3 regions of the Vibrio sp. V39_P1S14PM300 genome follow, and region 3 is predicted to be linked to each of the others. Evidence: predicted binding sites of a transcription regulator. Region 3 holds the regulator's gene; each other region holds the start of a gene.

Region 1 (7,623 bases), on a different contig from region 3:
TTTCAAGCCAGTCTTCCAACTGAACGCTGAGCAATGTTGATGCGCCAGATGCCACGTGCAATTGCAGCGCTTCCGCCAGGTAGTTATCCATCGGCACGAACTGCGCATCGCGGCCAATACCGGATGGCAAATTGTCGTGCCCCGCCACCGAGTCCAGGATCCCCTGCTTACTCTTGAGGCGGTCATCAAATAGACCTTTGAGCTGCTCTTCATCTGGGTACAATCCCAGCTCCTGACCCATTTTCAGATCGTCACAGTGCCAGAAACCACGCAGAGTCGGCATATCGTGGGTACACAGTGCCGACATCGACTGCACCGGATAATGCTTCGGAGAAATATAACCGCCGTCTTCTTTGGAAGTTTCAAAGAAAAACACTTTGTACGAATGCACTCCGGCGTCACGTAGAATGTCCACGATTTCATCCGGCACCGTACCTAAATCTTCACCGATCACGCTGCACTGGTGGCGGTGAGATTCCAGTGCCAGAATCGCCAACATGTCTTCGACCGGGTAGTAGATGTACGCACCTTTGGTGGCGTTTTCACCTTTTGGAATCCACCACAAACGCAGCAAACCCAGCACGTGGTCGATGCGCAACGCACCACAATGTTTCATATTGGCACGCAGCAACTTGATGTACGCATCGTAACCGGTCGCCTGCAGCACCTGCGGGTTGAGTGGCGGCAACCCCCAATTCTGACCCAGAGGACCCAGAACATCCGGCGGCGCGCCGATGCTGGCGTCAAGGATCAGATTACCGTCATCGGCCCAGGTTTCAGCACCGGAATCGGCCACACCCACCGCCAGATCGCGATACAAACCAACCGACATCCCCTTTTCTTCTGCCAGCAGCTGTGCTTCGTTGATTTGTGTGTCCGCCACCCACTGCAGGTACATATACAGATGCACCTGATCCTGATGTTCTTCAATGTACTTCTGCACCGCAACGCTATCAAAGCGGCGGTATTTTTCCGGAAACACCGGCCAGCCCCAGACGCTCATGTCCTGGGCATGCAAATCAGCATGCAGCGCATCAAACGCCGCCTGATGCAGCAGGCTGTCACCGCCCTCTTCCACAAAGGCCAGGAACGCGCGGGCCCGATCGCTGTTTTTCTCCAGATGACGCTTTTTAAATTCGGCGAACAACATCGGCAGAACGCTCATTTTCAGCGCCGCCACTTCGGTGTAGTTGACCCAGTGTGAATCGCGGGCTTTTTGCAGACGCTGTTGGAAGTCGGCACTGCCGACTTTCTGCTGTGCTTCAGCACTGAGCGCAAACTCCGCCACCGAGCTGACATCAATGTACAGAATGTTCAGCCAGCGACGTGACGACGGGCTGTACGGGCTCGCGCCTTCCGGATTCGCCGGAAACAGGGAGTGAATCGGGTTGAGGCCGACAAAGTCACCGCCGCGTGATGCGATATCAGACACCAACTGTTTCAGGTCGCCAAAATCGCCAATCCCCCAGTTATGCTGAGTACGCAGGGTGTACAGCTGCACACTCGGTCCCCACATTTTTTTGCCGGCGAGCATCGGCGACTGCTTGTAGCAGGCTTGAGGAGCAATGATCAACGTCATTTCATACGGTGATTTACGACGCTTACGGGAAATAAACAGCTTGTGGTAGCCCCACGCCAGATCCCCCGACAATGCAAACACTAAAGGGCCACCCTCATTGCGTTCATCGCGAACGATTTGTGATTGAAGATAGCCTTCAAGTACCTCTCCCTGCTCGGTTTCCAGACGCCAGCTGAACTCGCTTTCACGAGCACTCACGCCCAAGTAAAGCGGTACTTCCACCGCTTCACCATCACGCAGGACCAGCACCGGGTCCAGCACGTCTTTGCGGTGTTTTTTCTCCGCAGATTTCAGCAGGGCATCGTCGCTGGTGGTGTCGTAGCCCAAAGACGCAAGCAAGCGAAGGAGAGTTTCATCCTCAACCTTCGCTTCGTCTCCCCACGCACTCACGTAGCTGTCGGCCAGTCTCGCCATTTCAGCGACTTGTTTTAATGCATTATGTTCTTTCATCGCTCTCTCCGAAGGACTGCAATAACCTTCAAATGTAGGGTGTTATGATCTGTGATCAGTTGTATCGTTATAAGTGACAGAGCCAAGGCTCTTCGAGCCTTGGCTTATTTGGATTAACGGTGAACCGCTTCCAGTTTCCAGATGTTATTCACGTAATCGCGAATACTGCGGTCGGAACTGAACTTGCCGACCAATGCGGTATTCAGTATCGCTTTCTTCGCCCAGCCCGCCGGTTCGCGGTACTGTTTGTCCATGTCCTCATGCGCTTTGACATAAGAGGCAAAGTCCGCCAGCACCAGATATGGATCGCCGCCGTCGAGCAGGCTGTCATAGGTGGCTCTCAGCTTGCCAGGTTCGCCCGGAGTAAATTCATCCCCCAACAACAGATCCAGCGACGCTTTGAGCAACGGGTCCGCGTTGTAGTAGTCATAAGGGTTGTAGCCGGACGCTTTCAGCGCTTCGACCTGATCCACTTCCAGACCGAAGATGTAGATGTTGTCATCGCCGACTTCTTCGCGGATCTCAACGTTGGCACCATCCATCGTCCCTATCGTCAATGCTCCGTTGAGCGCCATCTTCATGTTGCCGGTACCCGAAGCCTCTTTACCCGCCGTCGAAATTTGTTCGGACACATCCGCCGCCGGAATGATGATTTCCGCCATGCTGACGCGGTAATCCGGAACGAACACCACTTTCAGTTTGCCGCCGATACGAGGATCGTTGTTCACTTTATCGGCAATCTTGTTGATGGCGTAGATGATCTCTTTGGCCAGATGATAACCCGGTGCCGCTTTCGCCGCGAAAAACACCACGCGCGGCGCCATGTCAAAGTCCGGATCGTTGATCAAGCGGTGGTAGAGCGACAGAATGTGCAGCATATTCAGGTGCTGACGTTTGTATTCATGCAGACGCTTGATTTGCACATCAAAGATCGCATTAGTATCAAGATCGATCCCCATGTTGTCTTTGACCCATTTCGCCAGACGCTCTTTGTTCTGCTTCTTCACCGCCATGAACTGTTGCTGGAATCTGGTGTCATCGGCGTACTGCGCGATCGCTTCCAGCTGATCCAAATCTGCTGGCCACTGATCGCCAATCTTTTCTGAAATCAAAGCTGACAGGCCTGGGTTACAGAACTTGAGCCAGCGACGCGGCGTGATGCCGTTGGTCACGTTTTGCAGGCGGGTTGGGTACAGTTGATCAAATTCCGGAAACAGGTCACGTTTGACCAGTTCAGAGTGGAGCGCCGCAACACCGTTGACTGCGTAAGAGCCGACCACACACAAGTTGGCCATGCGAACCATACGGTGGAAACCGTCTTGAATGATCGACAGTTTTTGCTGTTTGGCTACATCGCCCGGCCATTTCGCCCGAACTTCCTGCAAGAAGCGGTGGTTAATTTCGTAAATGATTTCCATGTGACGCGGCAACAGACGCTGGATCAGAGACTCGTCCCAGGTTTCCAGTGCTTCTGGCAGCAAAGTGTGGTTAGTGTAGGCAAACGTTTTAGAACAGATCGCCCACGCGTCTTCCCATGACAGTGATTTGTCATCCAGCAGAATGCGCATCAGCTCTGGGATCGCAATCGTCGGATGTGTATCGTTCAGTTGGATGGTTTCAAACTTCGGCAGCGAAGCCAGGGTATGGCCTGCTTCTTCATGACGACGCAGGATATCACGCACCGACGCAGCACTGTGGAAGTACTGCTGCATCAGACGCAGTGTCTTGCCTTTTTCATGGTTGTCATTCGGGTACAACACTTTGGTGATGTTACCCGCGTCAATCAAGGCGTGCTGCGCTTCAAAATAGTTACCATTGTTAAAGCTCTCCAGCGAAAAAGGAGCGATCGCCTGACATTCCCACAAACGCAGCGGGTACACCGTGTCACTTTCATAACCGACAATCGGCAGATCCCACGGCATGGCTTTTACAGACATCCCCGGTACCCAACGACGTTTCTCTTTGCCATTCTCCTGGTAAACATCCACGTGACCGTAGAACCCGATTTCCTGCGCCAAATCCGGACGCGCCACTTCCCACGGGTAACCCTCAACCCCGCACCAGGCATCCGGTGCTTCTTGTTGATGACCCTGTTTAAACGACTGCTTAAACAGGCCGTATTCATAGTGAAGGCCGTAACCGACGGTCGGAAATTCCTGAGCTGCCAGCGAGTCCATGAAACACGCCGCCAGACGACCCAGACCACCGTTACCGAGTGACGGATCACGTTCCTCCTCCAGCAGATCGGTCAGGCTCTGCCCCAGCTCTGCCATAGCATCGGTGATCTGTTGGTACAATCCGAGGCTGATCAAGTTATTGCCGGTCAGACGGCCGATCAGAAACTCAAGCGACAGGTAGTTCACGCTCTTAGCATGACGGATCTTGTCGTCTTGTTCGGTTTGCAGCATGTCGAAGGTGGTCATTTCCGCTAAGGCACGGCCCATAGCCAGATACCAGGCCCGGCTGCTCGCATGCTCAACGGTGGTTGCGTAGGTCGCAGAAAGGTGCTTTTTCACACTCGCTTGGAAAGAAGCTTTATCAAAGTGTTTCTGTTGCGCAGGTTTCATGACGAAATCTCACTTACTTTTAGTTTTAATCCATCTGAGACGTATCGTGCATCGACAGTGCAATCGAAACATCCTCCTAAACTTTGGCAGGAGGAGGATGAGGGCTCAGGGCGTAGAGGGCGGATACAACACAACTCAGTGATCCAACTCTCATAACTGCCGCCATCGGACAAACGCAGCAGTGAGTCAGATCACAACACCAACGCATTGAGCATACATTCAGAGTGTGACGCGCAGGTTGAAGGAAAAATACACAAATGAGCAGAATACTACACAGATCACATATTAAGGCGTCATTTCGCATCGCCAACCACCAAACCGGTGTAACCAATGGCGCAAAGGGACGATTCAAAGCCAAACAAACTTGATCAAACTCACATTTACAGGGCGTAGAAGCACCAATTTTGTGAAACGAGCAAAAATCTCGTCCTCGATCAATAACCGTCACCAGCGACTTCCAGTACCATCTTAATAATTCGGTCAGTAGATAGTTCTACTGACCTTGAGGACTGATTTAATTAGGGGCTGAAATTCAACCATGTGGATTCCTTCTAAACTGACCCGGCCGGGACGCCTGCATAACGCCATTGTTCGCCCGCGGGTTCTCGAGCTGCTACAGCAGGCACCCTGCTATAAACTGGTGCTATTCCGCTCCCCAGCGGGGTACGGTAAGACCACCATGGCAGCCCAGTGGCTGTCGGACAAACCGAATGTCGGCTGGTACAGCATCGACGAAAGCGACAACGACCCGTTCCGCTTTATGAATTACATGCTGCAGGCACTGAACAAAGCCACCCACTTTTCCTGCCCGAATGCGCAGAAACTGGCGGAGAAACGCCAGTTCTCTTCGCCGCACTCTCTGTTTGGCGAAGTGTTCAGTGAAATGTCGGACTTTCATCAGGAGTGCTATCTGGTACTGGATGATTATCATCTGATTGCCGACGACGATATCCATGAAGCCATGCGCTTTTTCCTCAAGCACATGCCGGATAATCTGACGCTGGTGGTCACCAGTCGAGCGGCGCCTCCCTTAGGCACCGCCAATTTGCGTGTCCGCGATCTGATGATCGAGATCGGTCATGAATTGCTGGCATTTGACACCGAAGAAACCACCCGCTTTTTCAATCAACGGGTCAGTGATGGGATTGACGATACCACCGCCGACAATCTGCGCTCTTATGTGGAGGGCTGGCCGTCTGCGTTGCAGTTGATCGCATTACAAGCGCAGCATCAAAAGCGAACCTTGATCCAGTCGATGGAATCCGTTTCCCAGTTCAATAATGCGCATCTGTGGGACTACTTGGTCGAAGAGGTGTTTGATCTGCTGGATCTGGAAACCCGTCAGTTTCTGATGCAGTGTTCGGTACTGGACAACTTTAACGATGCGCTGGTCTGTGCCCTGACCGGACGCGATGACGCCCTGAGTATGATTGAATCGCTCAACCGTTTCGGTCTCTTCATTCATCCGCTGGAAGGTGAACAGAACTGGTACCGCTTCCACAATCTGTTTGGCGAATTTCTCGCTCACGAACGCATGGCGCGCATGCCACAAAAAGAGCTGGAGCTGCATAAAGCCGCTGCCAGCGCCTGGTTGGCACAAAATGCGCCCCATCAAGCGTTGCGTCACGCTCAGAAAGCCGACAACTCACAGCTGGTGGCCGATATTGTCACCCAGTACGGTTGGCAGATGTTCAATGGTGGTGAACTGCGAACGCTGGAAGCGGCGATAGAGTCCCTGACCCCGGAGCAGCTCTACAGTGAACCGAAACTGTGTATGTTGCAGGCCTGGCTGGCACAAAGTCAGCACCGCTACAATGATGTCGGTGATCTGTTGCGCAAAGCCGATGAACAGATGCGCGCGTTTAACGTGGTACTCAGTACCAAAGAGCAAGGGGAGTTCAACGCGTTGCGGGCTCAGGTTGCCATCAACCAGAACGAACCGGAAAACGCACTTGAGCTGGCTGAACTGGCGCTCAGTCAGCTGGACAATACCATCTACCGCAGCCGCATTGTCGCCACCTCTGTGGTTGGCGAGGTGAATCACGTGCTCGGGCAGCTCAGCCGCGCCCTGCCAATGATGCAACAGACCGAAAAACTGGCGCGTCAGTATCAGGTCTACCACCAGGCGCTGTGGGCCATGCTGCAGCAAAGCGAAATTCTGATCGCGCAAGGTTACGTTCAGGCCGCGTATGAGGTGCAAGACAACGCCTTTAAACTGATTGAAGAGCAACACTTACAACAGGTTCCACTGCACGAATTCCTACTGCGCATCCGCGCTCAAATTCTGTGGTGCTGGAACCGCCTGGATGAAGCTGAAGAGTGCGCTTACAAAGGTCTGGATGTGCTTGGCAATCACGATCCCAGCAAACACCTGCACAGTTATTCGATGCTGGCACGTATCGCCATAGGCCGTGGTGAACTCGACAAAGCCGCAAAATTCATCGATCAGATTGTCCACCTGATGAAGCAATCCACCTACCACGTGGACTGGACCGCCAACGCCTCTCTGTCGCTTATCTTGTTCTGGCAGGCACGCGGGGATCTTGATGCCATCCAGCAGTGGCTGGCCACCACCAGCCGGCCACAAAAAGCCTGCAACCACTTCACCCAACTGCAATGGCGCAATATTGCCCGCGCCTACATCAATCTCGGTGAATTTGCTAAGGCGGAAGAAACACTGGCCTTTTTGCAGCAGGAAGCGCAGGAATATCAGTTGGTGACAGACATCAACCGCAACCTGATCGTTGAAGCCGTCATGGCAAGTACCCGTGGCGATGAAGACACAGCGCGCAGCAAGCTGAAAGAAGCACTGGAGATGACCAACCAGACCGGCATTCTCGGTAATTTCCTCGTCGACGGTGCCAAAATTGGTCATCTGCTTGAACGCCTTACCAGCCGCGCCGAACTCGGCGATCTCGAACGTCACCGCGCTCAGCAGTTGATGAAAGACATCTCCACCACTCAGCGCAGCCGCTCTGTGCATTTCGATGAGGAGTTTGTTGAAAAGCTGGTCAACCATCCGAATAT
Region 2 (7,623 bases), on a different contig from region 3:
GCTGGTACACACCGCTAATGATGCTGGTGTCGCTACTGGTGATCATCGTACCGCCGCTGATGTTTGCTCAACCATGGGAAACCTGGGTTTACCGCGGATTAGCTTTATTGCTGATTGCTTGCCCTTGTGCACTGGTGATCTCAACGCCAGCCGCCATCACTTCCGGGCTGGCCGCTGCTGCGCGGCGTGGGGCTCTGATTAAAGGCGGTGCTGCGCTAGAGCAGTTGGGTCATATCGACACCATTGCTTTTGATAAAACTGGTACACTGACCAAAGGCAAGCCGGAAGTCACCGACATTGAACCGGTAGAGCAGGTCTCTCTCGCGCAGCTGATGCGAGTGGCCGGAGCGATTGAAGTTGGCTCCAGTCATCCACTGGCGGTTTCTGTGGTCAACAAAGCGCAGCAGATGGGGCTGACGCTTCCGGAAGCCGAGGAGAAACAGGCGTTGGTAGGCAGTGGGGTACAGGGCCGGGTTGAAGGTGAGCTCTATCAAATTCTTGCGCCGAGCAAAGTATCTGTGCCTGTGAGTGCGACGTTGCAGACTCGCATTGAACAATTAGAAGGTGCGGGAAAAACGGTCGTGGTGGTACTGAAGGGTCAGTCTGAAGCGCTGGGTCTGATTGCCTGGCAGGACACGCTGCGCGAAGATGCGGCGCAGGCGATAACGGCACTCAAAGCTTTGGGTATCCATTCGGTGATGCTGACCGGAGACAATCCACGCAGCGCCGCTGCCATCAGCAGCCAGATTGGTATCGATTATCAGGCCGGCTTGTTACCACAGGACAAAGTGCACTACGTAGAAGCGTTATCGCAAAAGGCGAAGGTCGCCATGGTGGGGGACGGCATCAACGATGCGCCTGCAATGAAAGCGGCCAGTATCGGGATTGCCATGGGCGGCGGTACGGATGTTGCGCTGGAGACGGCAGACTCGGCTATCACCCATAACCGACTGGTGGAGCTGCCTGGTATGATTGAACTGTCCCGCGCAACTCTCAGCAATATCCGACAGAACATCACTCTGGCTTTGGGGCTGAAAGGGATATTTCTGGTGACCAGTTTACTCGGCATTACCGGCTTGTGGGTCGCTGTCTTGGCAGACAGTGGGGCCACCGCTCTGGTGACGCTGAACGCTCTGCGCTTACTGAAATTTAACCCTCGTCAGTAAACGTCCACGCGAACTGTCATAAATAGTCGCTACACTGGTTGAGTAGCGGCTATCACTTTTATGCAATCAATTGTCTTTGAGTTGGGATTAAGTGTGATCATGTCGATCATTTAATGAAATGCTAATTATGTTTACGCGCATCATTGTGACTCTAATCACTCTTTGTCAGGCGTTTGTTGGTTAGAGTAGGCAAGTACCCAATGAATCAATACGAGCTGAACAAGCCACTATAAGGAGTCTCTTATGTCTCAAGCAGTTTTCCATCTGGGCGTTACTGAAGCGGATCTTAATGGTGCCACACTGGCGATCATTCCGGGCGATCCGGCACGTGTACAGAAGATCGCAGAGCTGATGGATAACCCGGAATTTCTGGCAAGTCAACGTGAGTACACGGTGTACCGCGCTGAGCTGGACGGTAAACCGGTTGTGGTTTGTTCAACTGGTATCGGCGGTCCTTCTACGTCGATTGCGGTTGAAGAGCTTGCACAATTGGGCGTGCGTACTTTCCTGAGAGTGGGTACGACGGGCGCTATCCAACCACACGTCAATGTGGGTGACATGATCGTCACAACCGGTTCTGTGCGTCTTGATGGTGCGAGTCTGCACTTTGCTCCAATGGAATTTCCTGCGGTTGCCGACTTTGATGTGGCGACCGCAATGAAAGCGGCTGCGATTGATGCTGGCGCAACTGTCCACACCGGTGTGACCGCATCGAGCGATACTTTTTATCCAGGCCAAGAGCGCTACGATACCTTCACAGGCCGCGTTGTGAAGCGCTTCCAGGGTTCGATGAAAGAGTGGCAGGACATGGGCGTACTGAACTTCGAAATGGAGTCAGCGACGTTACTGACCATGTGTGCCAGCTCGGGTCTGAAAGCGGGTTGTGTTGCCGGTGTGATCATCAACCGCACGCAAAAAGAAATCCCGGATCACTCTACGCTGAAAGAAACCGAAGCACGCTCTATCAAAGTTGTGGTAGAAGCTGCGCGTAAGATGCTGTAATTTTTAGCTTCATTGTGAGTGATAAAGCCGCCGGTTCGGGCGGCTTTTTTGTGTCAGGCGGCAATCGCCACTTTGGGTAACGGCAGGTACAATGTTTCCGTCAGCTCAGACAGCATCTGATCATAAACGTTGGCGATGCTCAGCGAAACATCACTGGTCATGGCGTACAGCTGTTCGACACTGATGTCATACGCCGGATTGTCGGTCAGTTCCCCCAGCATATGCATCGCTTTAGAGCAGCCTGGTGAGGCAATCGACAGTGGGCTGATCAGCGCCAGTTGGTTGAGCTTACGGCGCATTTTGTCGCAGTAATATTTGACTCTCAGGGCGCCATCTTCCGTGTGCATATCCTGAATCGAAATGCGCAGCTGAGTCAGCACTTCCATGGAGTCGACTACTTGCTGCCAGTTGAGGTGATATTCGTCACTGAGGTCGTCTCGACCAGACTCTGCCAGCCAGGCCATGGCAATTTCATCCATCAGAAACAAACAGTGCCGAATGGTTTTACCGTGGATCATTTGATTACGGGCAACACTGCGGTCTGACCACTCCTTGTCTAACGCCTTGAGCTTGAGCTGTAAAATCCGGTACATGGGTTTATTTTCGAACTGGGCGGTGGCGATCAGATGGTTGCTGGTCTCCATTAATGCGTCCTGAAGATGGCTGAGCTCGGATTTCGGATTGTGCTCTGACGTCAGGCCCAGATGCGTGGCACTGCGGTGCTGACGGCACTGATGCAGCAGTTGTCGCAGGTCGACCAGCAATTCGTATTTGCGCTGCAGCGAATTTTGTCGTTGCTTGGACAGGTAAAGTAAAACTGCCAGTATGCCGATGGATATCAGCATCGAAATCAAAACAAACATAACCAACTCCTTGTTAATGCCTTTCTACCTCAAAAGGGGTAGCAGACTTAATGCCAAGAAATTAGTTATTTAAAAACAATGAGTTATCTAATTTAAATCCAAGATGTTGCGCTGTTTTGGTGCAAGCTGACCTAAAAGTGTGAACCTGGTCAATAAAAAAGCGCCTGATGTTTCCATCAGGCGCTGGGAGTTACAAGGCTGGCAGTGGGTTACATCACACGCATACCAGGCTGAGCGCCTTCGTGTGGCTCCAGGATCCACAGCTCGCTGCCACCAGGGCCTGCCGCCAGGATCATGCCTTCTGACATACCAAACTTCATCTTACGAGGTTTCAGGTTGGCAACCATAACGGTCAGTTTACCTTCCAGATCTTCCGGTTTGTACGCAGATTTAATGCCAGAGAATACCTGCCGGGTTTCGCCGCCAATATCCAGTTGGAACTTAAGCAGTTTGTTGGCTTTTGGCACTTCTTCGCACGAGATGATACGTGCAATACGCATATCTACCGCGGCAAAAGCGTCAAACTCAATCTCTTCAGCGATAGGATCTTTGTCTAACTCAGTCTGACTCGCTTTGTTCTTTTCCGCTTCTGCTTTTTCTTTCGCCGCCATTTCTGCTGCCGCGTCTTGCTTTGATGCTTCGATCATCGCTTCGATGTTCTTAGGATCAATACGGTTAAACAGGGCTTTGAACTTAGTGATTTCGTGGCCTGTCAGTGGTTGAGCAATGCCATCCCACGTTAGTTCCTGATTCAGGAATGCTTCCGTGCGCGCTGCAAGAGCAGGCATCACGGGTTTCAGGTATGTCATCAAAACGCGGAACAGGTTGATACCAACCGAGCAAATATCTTGCAGCTCTTGATCTTTGCCTTCTTCTTTAGCAACCACCCAAGGTGCTTTTTCATCAACGTACTGATTAGCTTTGTCCGCCAGTGCGGTGATTTCACGGATAGCTCGGCCAAATTCGCGAGTATCAAATAGCTCTGCAATACGATCCGCCGCTGCAACGAACTCGTTGTACAGTTCAGGCTCAGCAAAGTGCTCGGACAGTTTGCCGTCAAAACGTTTAGCAATGAAGCCGGCGTTGCGTGAAGCCAGGTTGACGATCTTGTTAACAACGTCCGCGTTGACGCGTTGGGTGAAGTCTTCCAGGTTCAGGTCAAGGTCGTCGATACGGCTGTTGAGTTTTGCCGCGTAGTAGTAACGCAGGCACTCTGGGTCCAGGTGTTCAAGGTACGTGCTCGCTTTCACGAACGTACCCTTAGACTTAGACATTTTTGCGCCGTTTACTGTGACGTAACCGTGGACGAATACGTTATTCGGTTTGCGGAAGCCAGAGCCTTCCAGCATGGCAGGCCAGAATAGGCTGTGGAAGTAAACAATGTCTTTACCGATGAAGTGGTAAAGCTCCGCTGAGCTGTCTTTGTTCCAGTACTCGTCAAAATTCAGATCATCCCGTTTGTCACACAGATTTTTGAACGAGCCCATGTAGCCGATCGGTGCGTCTAGCCACACGTAGAAGAATTTGTTTTTTTCACCTGGGATCTCGAAGCCAAAATATGGCGCATCACGTGAGATGTCCCATTGTTGCAGGCCTGATTCGAACCATTCTTGCATCTTGTTCGCGGTTTCAGCTTGTAGAGAGCCAGAACGTGTCCACTCTTTAAGCATGCTTTCAAACTGAGGCAGATCGAAGAAGAAGTGTTCAGAATCTTTCATGACCGGCGTCGCACCAGACACGGCCGATTTCGGATTGATCAGCTCGGTCGGGCTATAAGTTTCACCACAATTGTCGCAGTTGTCGCCGTACTGATCTTCCGATTTACACTTCGGACAGGTGCCTTTTACAAAACGGTCTGGCAGGAACATCTCTTTCTCAGGATCAAACAACTGAGAAATAGTGCGGCTGGAGATAAAGCCGTTTTTCTTGAGTTCTAAGTAGATGTGAGACGCCAGCTCGCGGTTTTCTTCCGAGTGTGTGCTGTGGTAGTTGTCAAAGCTGATATCAAAGCCAGCAAAGTCTTTCTGGTGCTCTTCGCTGACGGCGGCAATCATCTCCTCAGGTGTAATACCCATCTGTTGAGCTTTAAGCATGATTGGCGTGCCGTGAGCGTCGTCCGCACAGATGAAGTTTACAATGTTGCCACGCAGGCGTTGGTAACGAACCCAAATGTCCGCCTGGATATGCTCAAGCATGTGACCAAGGTGGATCGAACCGTTAGCGTACGGAAGGGCACAAGTTACCAAAAGTTTTCTTGGATCGTTTGCCATACTTAATATTCGCTTTTCTCGATAGGTATTAAAAAATAGAGAGTAATACTACCTTATCCACACTTTGACTCCAAGGCATCAACGCGCTCAATGCCTTAGTTTTTTCAGGGTTCAGTCTGCGCTGAACGAGTGATAGCATTGAGGGCATCAAGGAGGGCCTATGCGTCAATTTTCATCCAAACAAGATTTGTGTCACTGGCTGAACCAATTTCAGCATTCATCGCTTGTGGACAACTGGGCCGAAGTGCCCGGCTTGGTCACAGTAGAGCCGGATGGTACGTTTGTCATCGCGTTGCCATTTGCCGCCAACGATCTGGTGAGTGAGCTGCAACACTGGATTCGCTCCCAGCAGGACAGTGCTGAGGTCGCTCCGTTTGCTTTCCGGGTGGAAGTGCAGGTGAAAGCGCTAAAAACGCATGTGCCACATGCCGTCAACGGGGTCAAAAACGTCATCGCGGTGACCTCCGCCAAAGGCGGTGTCGGAAAATCAACTACGGCCGTCAATCTCGCGCTGGCCATGGCGCGCTCCGGGGCCAAGGTGGGGCTGCTGGATGCTGATATTTACGGCCCATCCGTGCCGATGATGCTCGGTCAGATGACGGCTGCGCCTAAAGTACGCGACAACAAATGGATGCAGCCCGTCGAGGCGTACGGTATCTACACTCACTCGATCGGTTATCTGGTTTCCAGCGATGATGCCGCCATCTGGCGTGGTCCCATGGCATCCAAAGCGCTGGCGCAACTGCTGAACGAAACAGAATGGCCGGAGTTGGATTATCTGGTGATCGACATGCCGCCGGGTACTGGTGATATACAATTGACCTTATCACAGCAGATTCCGGTTACGGGGGCGTTAATCGTGACGACGCCTCAAGATCTCGCTTTGGCGGATGCACGCAAAGGGGCGGCTATGTTTGCCAAAGTGGATGTGCCGGTGATCGGGTTGGTGGAAAACATGAGTTACCACATTTGCAGCCACTGTGGCGAAAAAGAACATCTCTTTGGTGTGGGTGGTGCGCAGAAGATGGCGGCAGAATATGATCTGGCCATGCTGGCACAGATCCCATTGCATATTCGGCTGCGTGAAGATGTGGATTCTGGCTGTCCGACGGTGGCCGCAGAGCCGGAAAGCGAGCATGCCCAGCCCTATTTCTCTCTGGCGGAAAGCGTGGGCAGTCGGCTGTTCTGGCAAGGGGAAGCTAAACCGGACGCAATCAGTTTCACATTGGTGGAGTGAGGTTTAGGGCAAAATAAAAAGGACCGTACGAGATCACATATTCAATGTAATCGTTTGTATGGCGCTTTGTTATTCAATTTGGCCAAAAGCGGCGATTTAAATGGTTTTGCGACTAGTATCCACTAGTCGCAACCCCTATAATCAGGCGGTTTATCTAATCACATCATCATCGGGTGCAACTAATGTCTGATAATAATCAATGCGTCATCGTAGGTATTGCCGGCGCGTCTGCTTCTGGAAAGAGTTTGATCGCCAGCACGATTTATAATGAGCTACGTGCCAAAGTGGGCGATCATCAAATTGGTGTTATCACGGAAGACAGCTATTACAAAGACCAAAGCCATCTGAGTATGGAAGAGCGAGTCAAAACCAATTACGACCACCCGAATGCCCTCGACCACGACCTTCTTTGTGACCACCTTGAAAAGCTGACCCGAGGCGAAGCGGTCGATGTGCCAGAGTACAGCTACACAGAACATACCCGCACCGAACATACCTCCACATTAACGCCAAAGAAAGTGATCATCCTGGAAGGCATTCTTTTACTGACAGACCCACGTCTGCGTGATCTGATGCATGCAACCGTGTTTATGGACACACCGCTGGATATCTGTTTGCTGCGCCGTGTTAAGCGTGATGTGGAAGAGCGTGGCCGGACCATGGACTCGGTACTGAAACAGTATCAAGCGACTGTACGCCCGATGTTCATGCAGTTTATCGAGCCGTCGAAACAGTACGCGGACATTATCGTACCTCGTGGTGGTAAAAACCGCATTGCGATCGATGTCTTGAAGGCTCATATTGCAAAACTTCTGAAAGCTTAATCGTTTATCGCAGTTCTGAGCTTTATTTTTTATGAGATAAGTGGCACTTTAGGTGCCACTTTTTTTATATAACGACTAACCTGAAAAATGTCTCCTTCCTTAACAAGCTCAATCAAGCAAGGAAAAAGCTGATGAAGAAAATTGTACTGTTCATTGCTGCGCTTTTGCTGATCGTTGTTATCGGCCTCGCAGCTCTCGTCTTGCTGGTAAATCCTAACCAATTTAAACCTTTGATCGTCGAACAAGCCAAAAAACATACTG
Region 3 (7,623 bases):
CGTGATTACAAAACAAGAAATTGAAGAAGGCCTGGCACGACTGGAGAAAGCGATCGCTTCACTGGTTTAAGCCGGCTGATCGCCACATCGCTCTCATAGGATGAGGGGGTGTGGCGAATGCCTGGGGCCTAATGATTAGGCCCTGTTTGCATCTGGAGGGAATATTGATGCTAGTTGTTCGCCCTATTGCAATGTCAGACTACGATGCGCTGCACACCTGCGCGGTAGAGTCGGGTCATGGATTCACATCACTGCCGGTTAACGAAGAGCTGTTAACCAACCGCATTCAGCACTCAGAATACAGTTTCGCCAAACCGGACGTGTCCGGACCGGGGGATGAAGGCTACCTGATGGTTGGCTTTGACACCGACAGCGGCGAAGTGGCCGGGACGACCGGGATCGAAGCGTCGATCGGCTGGGATGTACCTTTCTACTCTTACCACATCAGTACCATTGTGCATTCGTCCCCGAAACTCGGGGTCAATAACGTAGTGAAACTGCTGACGTTTGGTAATAACTACACAGGTTGTTCGGAAATCTGCACCCTGTTTCTGCGTCCGCAGTTCCGTCAGGGCTTGAATGGCCGTCTGATGTCTAAGTGTCGTTTTCTGATGATGGCGGAACATCCGCATCGTTTCTCGAAGACCATTTTCGCTGAAATGCGTGGCGTGTCCGACGCCGAAGGCAACTCGCCATTCTGGCAATGGCTGCAGGAACACTTCTTCTCCATCGATTTCACGATGGCGGATTATCTGACGGGCATTGGTAAAAAAGGCTTTATTGCCGACCTGATGCCGAAGCTGCCGATTTACGTCAATCTGCTGAGCAAAGAAGCGCAGCAAGTCATTGGTCAGGTTCACGAAAACACCCGCCCGGCCCTGCGTTTGCTGGAAAAAGAAGGCTTCACCTGTCGCAACTATGTCGACATTTTTGATGCCGGTCCAACGGTTGAGTGTGACCTGCGCAATATCGAATCGGTGCGTCACTCGATTCGCGCCAAAGTAACGATTGCGGAGCATGCCAGTTCACAGGACTTTCTGATTGCCAATACGTCATTTGAAAACTTCCGTGCCACGGCGGCAAAAGCGGCGTATGACAAAGAAAGCGAAAGCGTGATTCTGGCCCCGGATGTGGCCGAAGCGCTGCACTTGGCACCGGGCGATTATGTGCGCATGCTGGTGCAATAAAAGAGAAGGATAAACAAGATGACTCAATGGATTGCTGGAGAGTGGGTCGCCGGACAAGGCGAGCCGATGCATTCTCAAAGCCCATACAATAATGAAGTGATCTGGCAGGGCGACAGTGCGACGCCTGCGCAGGTAGACGCCGCGATCAAAGCGGCGCGTCAGGCTTTCCTGAGCTGGAAAAAACTCAGCTTTGAGCAGCGTGAAGCGATTGTGCTGGCGTTTGCCGAGCAAGTGAAGCAACACAGCGAAGAGATTGCCGAGATCATTGCCAAAGAAACCGGCAAGCCGTTGTGGGAAACGCGCACTGAAGCGGCGGCTATGGCCGGCAAAATCGCGATCTCGATCCGCGCTTATCATGATCGCACCGGTGAAGCGGCTCGTGAAGCGAACGGTAACCAGATTGTGCTGCGTCACCGTCCATTGGGTGTGATGGCGGTCTTTGGGCCGTACAACTTCCCGGGTCACCTGCCAAATGGTCACATCGTGCCGGCATTGCTGGCGGGGAATACGGTGGTATTTAAACCGTCAGAGCAAACGCCGCTGACCGGTGAATTTGCCGTCAAGCTGTGGGAAAAAGCCGGCTTGCCTGCGGGCGTCATTAACCTGGTGCAGGGCGCGAAAGAAACCGGCATTGCGCTGGCGGATGCCAAAGGCATCGATGGCCTGCTGTTTACCGGCAGTGCCAATACTGGTCACTTGCTGCATCGTCAGTTTGCAGGCCAGCCTGGTAAGATGTTAGCGCTGGAGATGGGTGGCAACAACCCAATGGTGATTTCCGAGCACTACGGCGATCTGGACGCGACGGTGTACACCATCATTCAATCGGCGTTCATCAGTGCCGGTCAGCGTTGTACCTGTGCTCGTCGCCTCTACGTCCCGGTGGGAGAGAAAGGCGATGCGCTGATTGCCCGTTTGGTTGACGCAACCAAGAACATTCGTATCGATCAGCCGTTTGCCGAGCCGGCACCGTTCATGGGGCCGCAGATTTCTCAGGCTGCGGCAAAAGTGATCCTGGACGCGCAGGCGAACTTACAATCGCTGGGCGGAGAAAGCCTGCTGGAAGCCACGCCGGGTGAAGCAGCGTTCGTCTCGCCAGGCATCATTGACGTCACTCACATCGCTGAGCTGCCGGATGAAGAGTACTTTGGCCCATTGCTGCAGGTGGTGCGCTACGCCACGCTGGAAAGCGCGGTTGAGATGGCTAACGATACCCGTTTCGGTTTATCGGCTGGCCTGGTGTCGACCGATGACGGCGAATGGGACTACTTTGTGGAGCACATCCGCGCCGGTATCGTGAACCGCAACCGTCAACTGACGGGCGCTAGCGGTGACGCGCCGTTTGGTGGTCCGGGCGCTTCAGGCAACTTACGTCCAAGCGCTTACTACGCCGCCGATTACTGCGCATACCCAATGGCATCAATGGAAGGTGGGGAAACGATCCTGCCGGCCACTCTGAGCCCGGGTTTAGAACTATAACGACAGTATTACACTCAGTTTCGTCACAGGTTGAAGGCTATCTGCGCGGCATTCTGGACATGCGGTCAGGTAGCCTCCTTTCTATCTTGCCGGGCGATTAAATGGGCCGGTGAAGAGAGAGCACAATTCGATAACACGTTAACAACCCCGACAAGGAGGCGTTATGACGCCAGCTGTTTTATTTCAATCGCTGTGGAATGACTACATTCACCGCCTGTGTCCGTCCGCGGACAAAGTTCATCAACTGCTGCAGGAAGACGAGCCGTTGATCAATGATCACATAGCTCTGCGCACCTTTAATGTCGCACCACTTGGTATCGACACCCTGGCCAAACCGTTTCTGGCGCTGGGTTACACCCCGTGTGGCGACTATGTGTTTGAGAGCAAGAAGCTGGTGGCCAAGCACTATGAACACCCGGATCCGCTGCAGCCAAAAGTGTTCATCAGCGAGCTGAAAGTGGAAGAGTGCTCGCCGGCGCTACAGGCCATCGTCGCCAATCTGGTTGCGCAGGTCGATGCTGCGGCGCTGGAAGGGGAAGCGTTTTTGTACGGTGGTCGCTTGTGGCAACTGAGTTATGCGGATTACCAAACGCTGGCGAAAGAGAGCGAGTATGCCTCCTGGCTGGCTGCGCATGGCTACGGTGCGAATCACTTTACCGTCAGTGTGAATCAGCTCAAGGCGTTCGATGAAGTGCAGCAGGTCAATGATCACCTGCGACAGGCAGGCTTTACCATCAATACCTCAGGTGGCGAAGTGAAAGGCTCACCGGATGTACTGCTGGAACAATCTTCGACCATGGCAGATAAAGTCGTGGTTCAGTTTAGTGAAGGCAGTGAGATCATCCCGGGTGGCTTTTATGAATTTGCTAAGCGTTACCCGATGGCGGATGGTCAGTTGTATCCGGGTTTTGTGGCGGCTTCGGCGGATAAGATTTTCGAGAGCACCGACAGTCAGTCGTAACACGTTCGGCATGATAACAAAAAGCCACCTGACGGTGGCTTTTTCAATTTGAACGTTGTTTTCTGGCGGGAAATTAACGCGTGCCGTATACCACGATGGTTTTACCGTGGGCAGAAATCAGATTCTGCTCTTCCAGCATTTTCAGGATACGACCAACTGTTTCACGTGAACAGCCGACAATCTGACCGATCTCCTGGCGAGTGATCTTGATTTGCATGCCGTCTGGGTGGGTCATCGCATCTGGTTGTTTGGCTAGGTTCAGCAGAGTCTGAGCAATACGACCGGTAACGTCTAGGAACGCCAGGTCGCCCACTTTCTGGCTGGTGACTTGCAGACGACGAGCCATCTGGGCTGACAGGCGCATCAGGATATCCGGATTGACCTGAATCAGCTGACGGAATTTCTTGAATGAAATTTCCGCGACTTCACAAGGAGATTTCGCGCGAACCCAAGCTGTGCGCTCCTGGTCTTCTTCGAACAAACCAAGTTCACCGATAAAGTCACCTTGGTTCAGGTAAGACAGGATCATCTCCTTACCTTCTTCGTCTTTAATAAGTACAGCAACAGACCCTTTGACGATGTAGTACAAAGTCTCTGCTTTCTCGCCCGCGTGGATCAGCGTGCTTTTTGAAGGGTACTTATGAATATGACAATGTGAAAGAAACCACTCTAGTGTTGGGTCGGTTTGAGGTTTACCTAGAACCATAATATCTCACTTCCTCTGCAGGGTACGCTTGCCGCTATCCATATTTTAGCCAAGCCTGAATTTGACTTACTAGAATAAGAGCACTTTACCAATGCTGCAAGCTATCTTGTGTTTCGGTTAAGAATAGTATCCTTTTTCGAAAACGATTTCTTGATTTTAATCGTGTCCGGGTTGTGATTATTTACGCAAAAATGTGCACATGATCACGGTATGAAAAGTAATCTTGCGCGCCGTGCATTTCTAACCAATTTTTCCGGTTTCAATCAGCTGTTGCAGGATAGGCCGGACAATCAGTTCCATAGCAAAACTCATTTTTCCTCCCGGAACCACAATGGTGTTGTGGCGCGACATGAACGAGCCGTCAATCATGGCCAGCAGGTAGGGAAAGTCGACATTCTTGATGCCGCGCAGGCGGATCACCACAAAACTCTCATCCAGGCTCGGGATGCCTTTGGCATTGAGCGGGTTGGAGGTGTCGACGGTGGGGACGCGCTGGAAGTTGATGTGCGTTCGTGAAAATTGCGGCGTAATGTAATTGAGGTAGTCGTCCATTGAGCGCACGATGGAATCCATCACCGCCTCGCGCGAGTGACCACGGTCGCGGGTGTCGCGCACGAATTTCTGAATCCATTCGAGGTTGACGATTGGCACCATGCCGATCAGCAGATCCACATGTTGCGCGACGTTGGTGTCGCCGTCGACCACGCCGCCGTGCAGCCCCTCATAAAACAGCACATCGGAGTTTTCCGGCAGTTCCTGCCACGGGGTAAAGGTGCCGGGCATCTGGTTGTAGGGCACGGCTTCATCAAATGTGTGCAAGTAGCGGCGCACTTTACCGACGCCCTCATCGCCGTATTTATGGAAAAACTCTTCCAGTGCCGGGAAATCGTTGGCCTGAGGGCCGAAATAGCTGATGTGACGTCCTTGTTCACGCGCTTTACGGATTTCCACATCCATTTCCGGACGGGTAAAGCGGTGGAAACTGTCGCCCTCCACCCAGGCCGGGCGGATGTTCATCATGTTGAACATCTTGCGGAAAGCTTCCGAAGTGGTGGTCGTTCCGGCACCGGAGGAACCGGTCACCGCAATGATCGGGTGTTTTGCTGACATGACATTCCCTGTCTGTTTTGATTATGAAACCACTATATCATGGAAACGTGACAATTGTGGTGTGGCAGTTAAAGATGGCGGCGCAGCTGGATGTCCACCGTTTCGTGCAGTTCAGAGAAGACGATCACTGCTTCTCCGGACTCAAGCTGCGCTTTGACCTGGTCGACTTTGTGTTGCAGGGACGTTTCCACTTCACCGTAATCGGTGCCTTCGCGCAGTACGAATTCGCGGATCAGGTTGTCGAGTGTGTGCGCGTCAATCTGTTGCCATGGAACTATCATAAATACCTCTCTCTTTTATGATGCCGGCCTATTATGCCGTATCGCGGACACTTTCATAGTAGGCCGGTAAGGCTTCTTCCAACCAGAAATGAGGTTTCAGTGCGCTACCGCTGAGAAAGCCGACATGGCCGCCATGGTCAAACAGCCGGTAGTCAATGTTATCCGGCAGGACGAATTTCGGGATCACCGCCTCGGTCATGAAAGGGTCGTCTTTGGCGTGGATGATTTGAGTGGGAATCCGGATCTGTTTGAGACAATGGATACCTGAGCACTGCTGGTAGTAGTCGCGGGCGTCTTTAAAGCCATGCAACGGCGCTGTGATCAGATCATCGAACTCGTACAGTCGAGTGACCCGTTTGATGTGCTCATACGAGACATCCAGTTCGCCTTTCAACAGGTGGTGTTTACGCAGCGCATTGCGCTTGAGCGACGACAACAGGTACTTTTTGTAGACTTGGGAAAACCCTTGCTCGATCCGCTCTGAACAAGCGGCCAAGTCGAGTGGTGCTGAAACAATGGTCGCTGCTGAGAGGATCGGGTCGTCGTTGTAGCGCGCCAGGTAATTGGCCAGCATATTGCCGCCAAGAGAGATGCCGACGGCCACTTTCGGCTGATGCGGGAAGAGACACTGCAAGTGCTCGAGAAACAAACGCGCGTCTTCCACTTCACCGGAGTGGTAGGCGCGGGCGAGGTTATTGGGTTTGCCACTGCAGCCGCGAAAGTGCATCATCACCGCCAGCCAGCCGTCCTGAGTAAAGGCGTGCATCAGGCCATTGGCGTAAGGGCTGTAAAAGCACCCTTCCAGGCCATGAAACAGAATGAACAAGGGCTTTGTCTGCGCGGCGTCGCTCTGCCACGCCTCGCTCCAGGCCAAATCGAGAAAGTCTCCGTCTGGTGTGTCCAGCGTCTGCCAGAAGGGGTCAAATAGGGCTTTTTTGCGGATAAAGCGCGGTGCCAGTGTTTGCAGGTGTGGGTTTGTCAGTCCGGTAGCAGCGATAAATTGGGTCATAGCGTCATCAGTCCAGATTGTAGAGCGACGGTGCAGGCGCTGAAAACGCCTGAAACAAATGTTCTCCACCCAACTGACGACAGTAACGTAAAGTAAGCGGCTCTCCGAGATTGTTTTCCAGTTGCAACGCGTTAATGCAATCGACCAGATCGGACTGCTGTTGTTTTTCGAGTTGCAGTTCAAACTGGAGTGATTCGCGATACAAGGTGTCCGGGAGATTCAGTTTCATCCGACGGCGCAGGTCGCGGAAGCTGTGCAGCAGTGTCTCGGATCGACCGAGACACTCCTCGACCTTGTGCCAGTCTTCTTCCTGAAAGGTGACGCGTTGCTCATCAAGCCATTTGAGTAGCAGGAGCAGGTTGACGTTACCGCCAAAGTTGTTTTGCAGAGCCAGGCACGCTTCTTTCACCTCACGGGTACCGTAATATTGCAGACTGAATTGCCACAATCGTTCTAGCGTCAGTGAAATGCGTACGTGCTCTTGGGTCATTGGCTATTGAACTCCTGCTCCATCTGTTCAAGGGATTCCTGCTGCGCCATCCACTCCATTTCAACGTCTTCCAGCTCGGATTTGCTGTTTGCCTGGAGTGCCAGTACTTCGGTAAGTTTAGCTTTATTTTCCGCATCATACAGTGAGGAGTCTGATAATTGCTCTTCCGCCTGTTCCAATGCAGCGCTTAACTTATCCATTTTTTGCTCCAGATTTGTCAGCGTTTTGCGAATAGGTGCGGTCTGTTTGCGAAACTCAGCTTCACGTCGCTTCTGCTCCTTTTTCGCAGCGGCGCTGTTGGTGCCCGCCTTTTCAGGCTGAGCGGCCTGCGCTTCCTTACGCTGCGCTTTTTGTTGTTCTGTCAGCCACTTGTAGTAGTCGTTGAGGTCACCATCAAATGGAG

Evidence for each region. The regulator CRP, encoded in region 3, controls carbon source genes, mostly activating them, when cyclic AMP is high. The targets are predictions, from matches to a motif close to TGTGANNNNNNTCACA.
Region 1: a site for CRP is predicted at 4,960-4,975, ahead of malT (HTH-type transcriptional regulator MalT). Genes of this name have one in related genera too.
Region 2: a site for CRP is predicted at 1,311-1,326, ahead of udp (uridine phosphorylase). Genes of this name have one in related genera too.

Annotation. Positions count from the first base shown of each region.
Region 1 covers NZ_WXWP01000337.1:3,085-10,707, reverse strand. The annotation lists gene malQ (4-alpha-glucanotransferase) at 1-2,029, opposite strand, end outside; gene CAG65_RS17540 (glycogen/starch/alpha-glucan phosphorylase) at 2,143-4,596, opposite strand; gene malT (HTH-type transcriptional regulator MalT) at 5,135-7,623, shown strand, end outside.
Region 2 covers NZ_WXWP01000338.1:6,425-14,047, forward strand. The annotation lists gene CAG65_RS17630 (zinc/cadmium/mercury/lead-transporting ATPase) at 1-1,166, shown strand, start outside; gene udp (uridine phosphorylase) at 1,410-2,168, shown strand; gene CAG65_RS17640 (hypothetical protein) at 2,222-3,031, opposite strand; gene metG (methionine--tRNA ligase) at 3,241-5,301, opposite strand; gene apbC (iron-sulfur cluster carrier protein ApbC) at 5,462-6,538, shown strand; gene udk (uridine kinase) at 6,721-7,362, shown strand; gene CAG65_RS17660 (AsmA family protein) at 7,494-7,623, shown strand, end outside.
Region 3 covers NZ_WXWP01000003.1:43,869-51,491, reverse strand. The annotation lists gene CAG65_RS00440 (aspartate aminotransferase family protein) at 1-70, shown strand, start outside; gene astA (arginine N-succinyltransferase) at 168-1,187, shown strand; gene astD (succinylglutamate-semialdehyde dehydrogenase) at 1,206-2,663, shown strand; gene CAG65_RS00425 (DUF1338 domain-containing protein) at 2,827-3,624, shown strand; gene crp (cAMP-activated global transcriptional regulator CRP) at 3,698-4,330, opposite strand; gene CAG65_RS00415 (phosphoribulokinase) at 4,571-5,440, opposite strand; gene CAG65_RS00410 (YheU family protein) at 5,509-5,721, opposite strand; gene CAG65_RS00405 (hydrolase) at 5,753-6,730, opposite strand; gene CAG65_RS00400 (TIGR02444 family protein) at 6,738-7,220, opposite strand; gene CAG65_RS00395 (ABC transporter ATP-binding protein) at 7,217-7,623, opposite strand, start outside.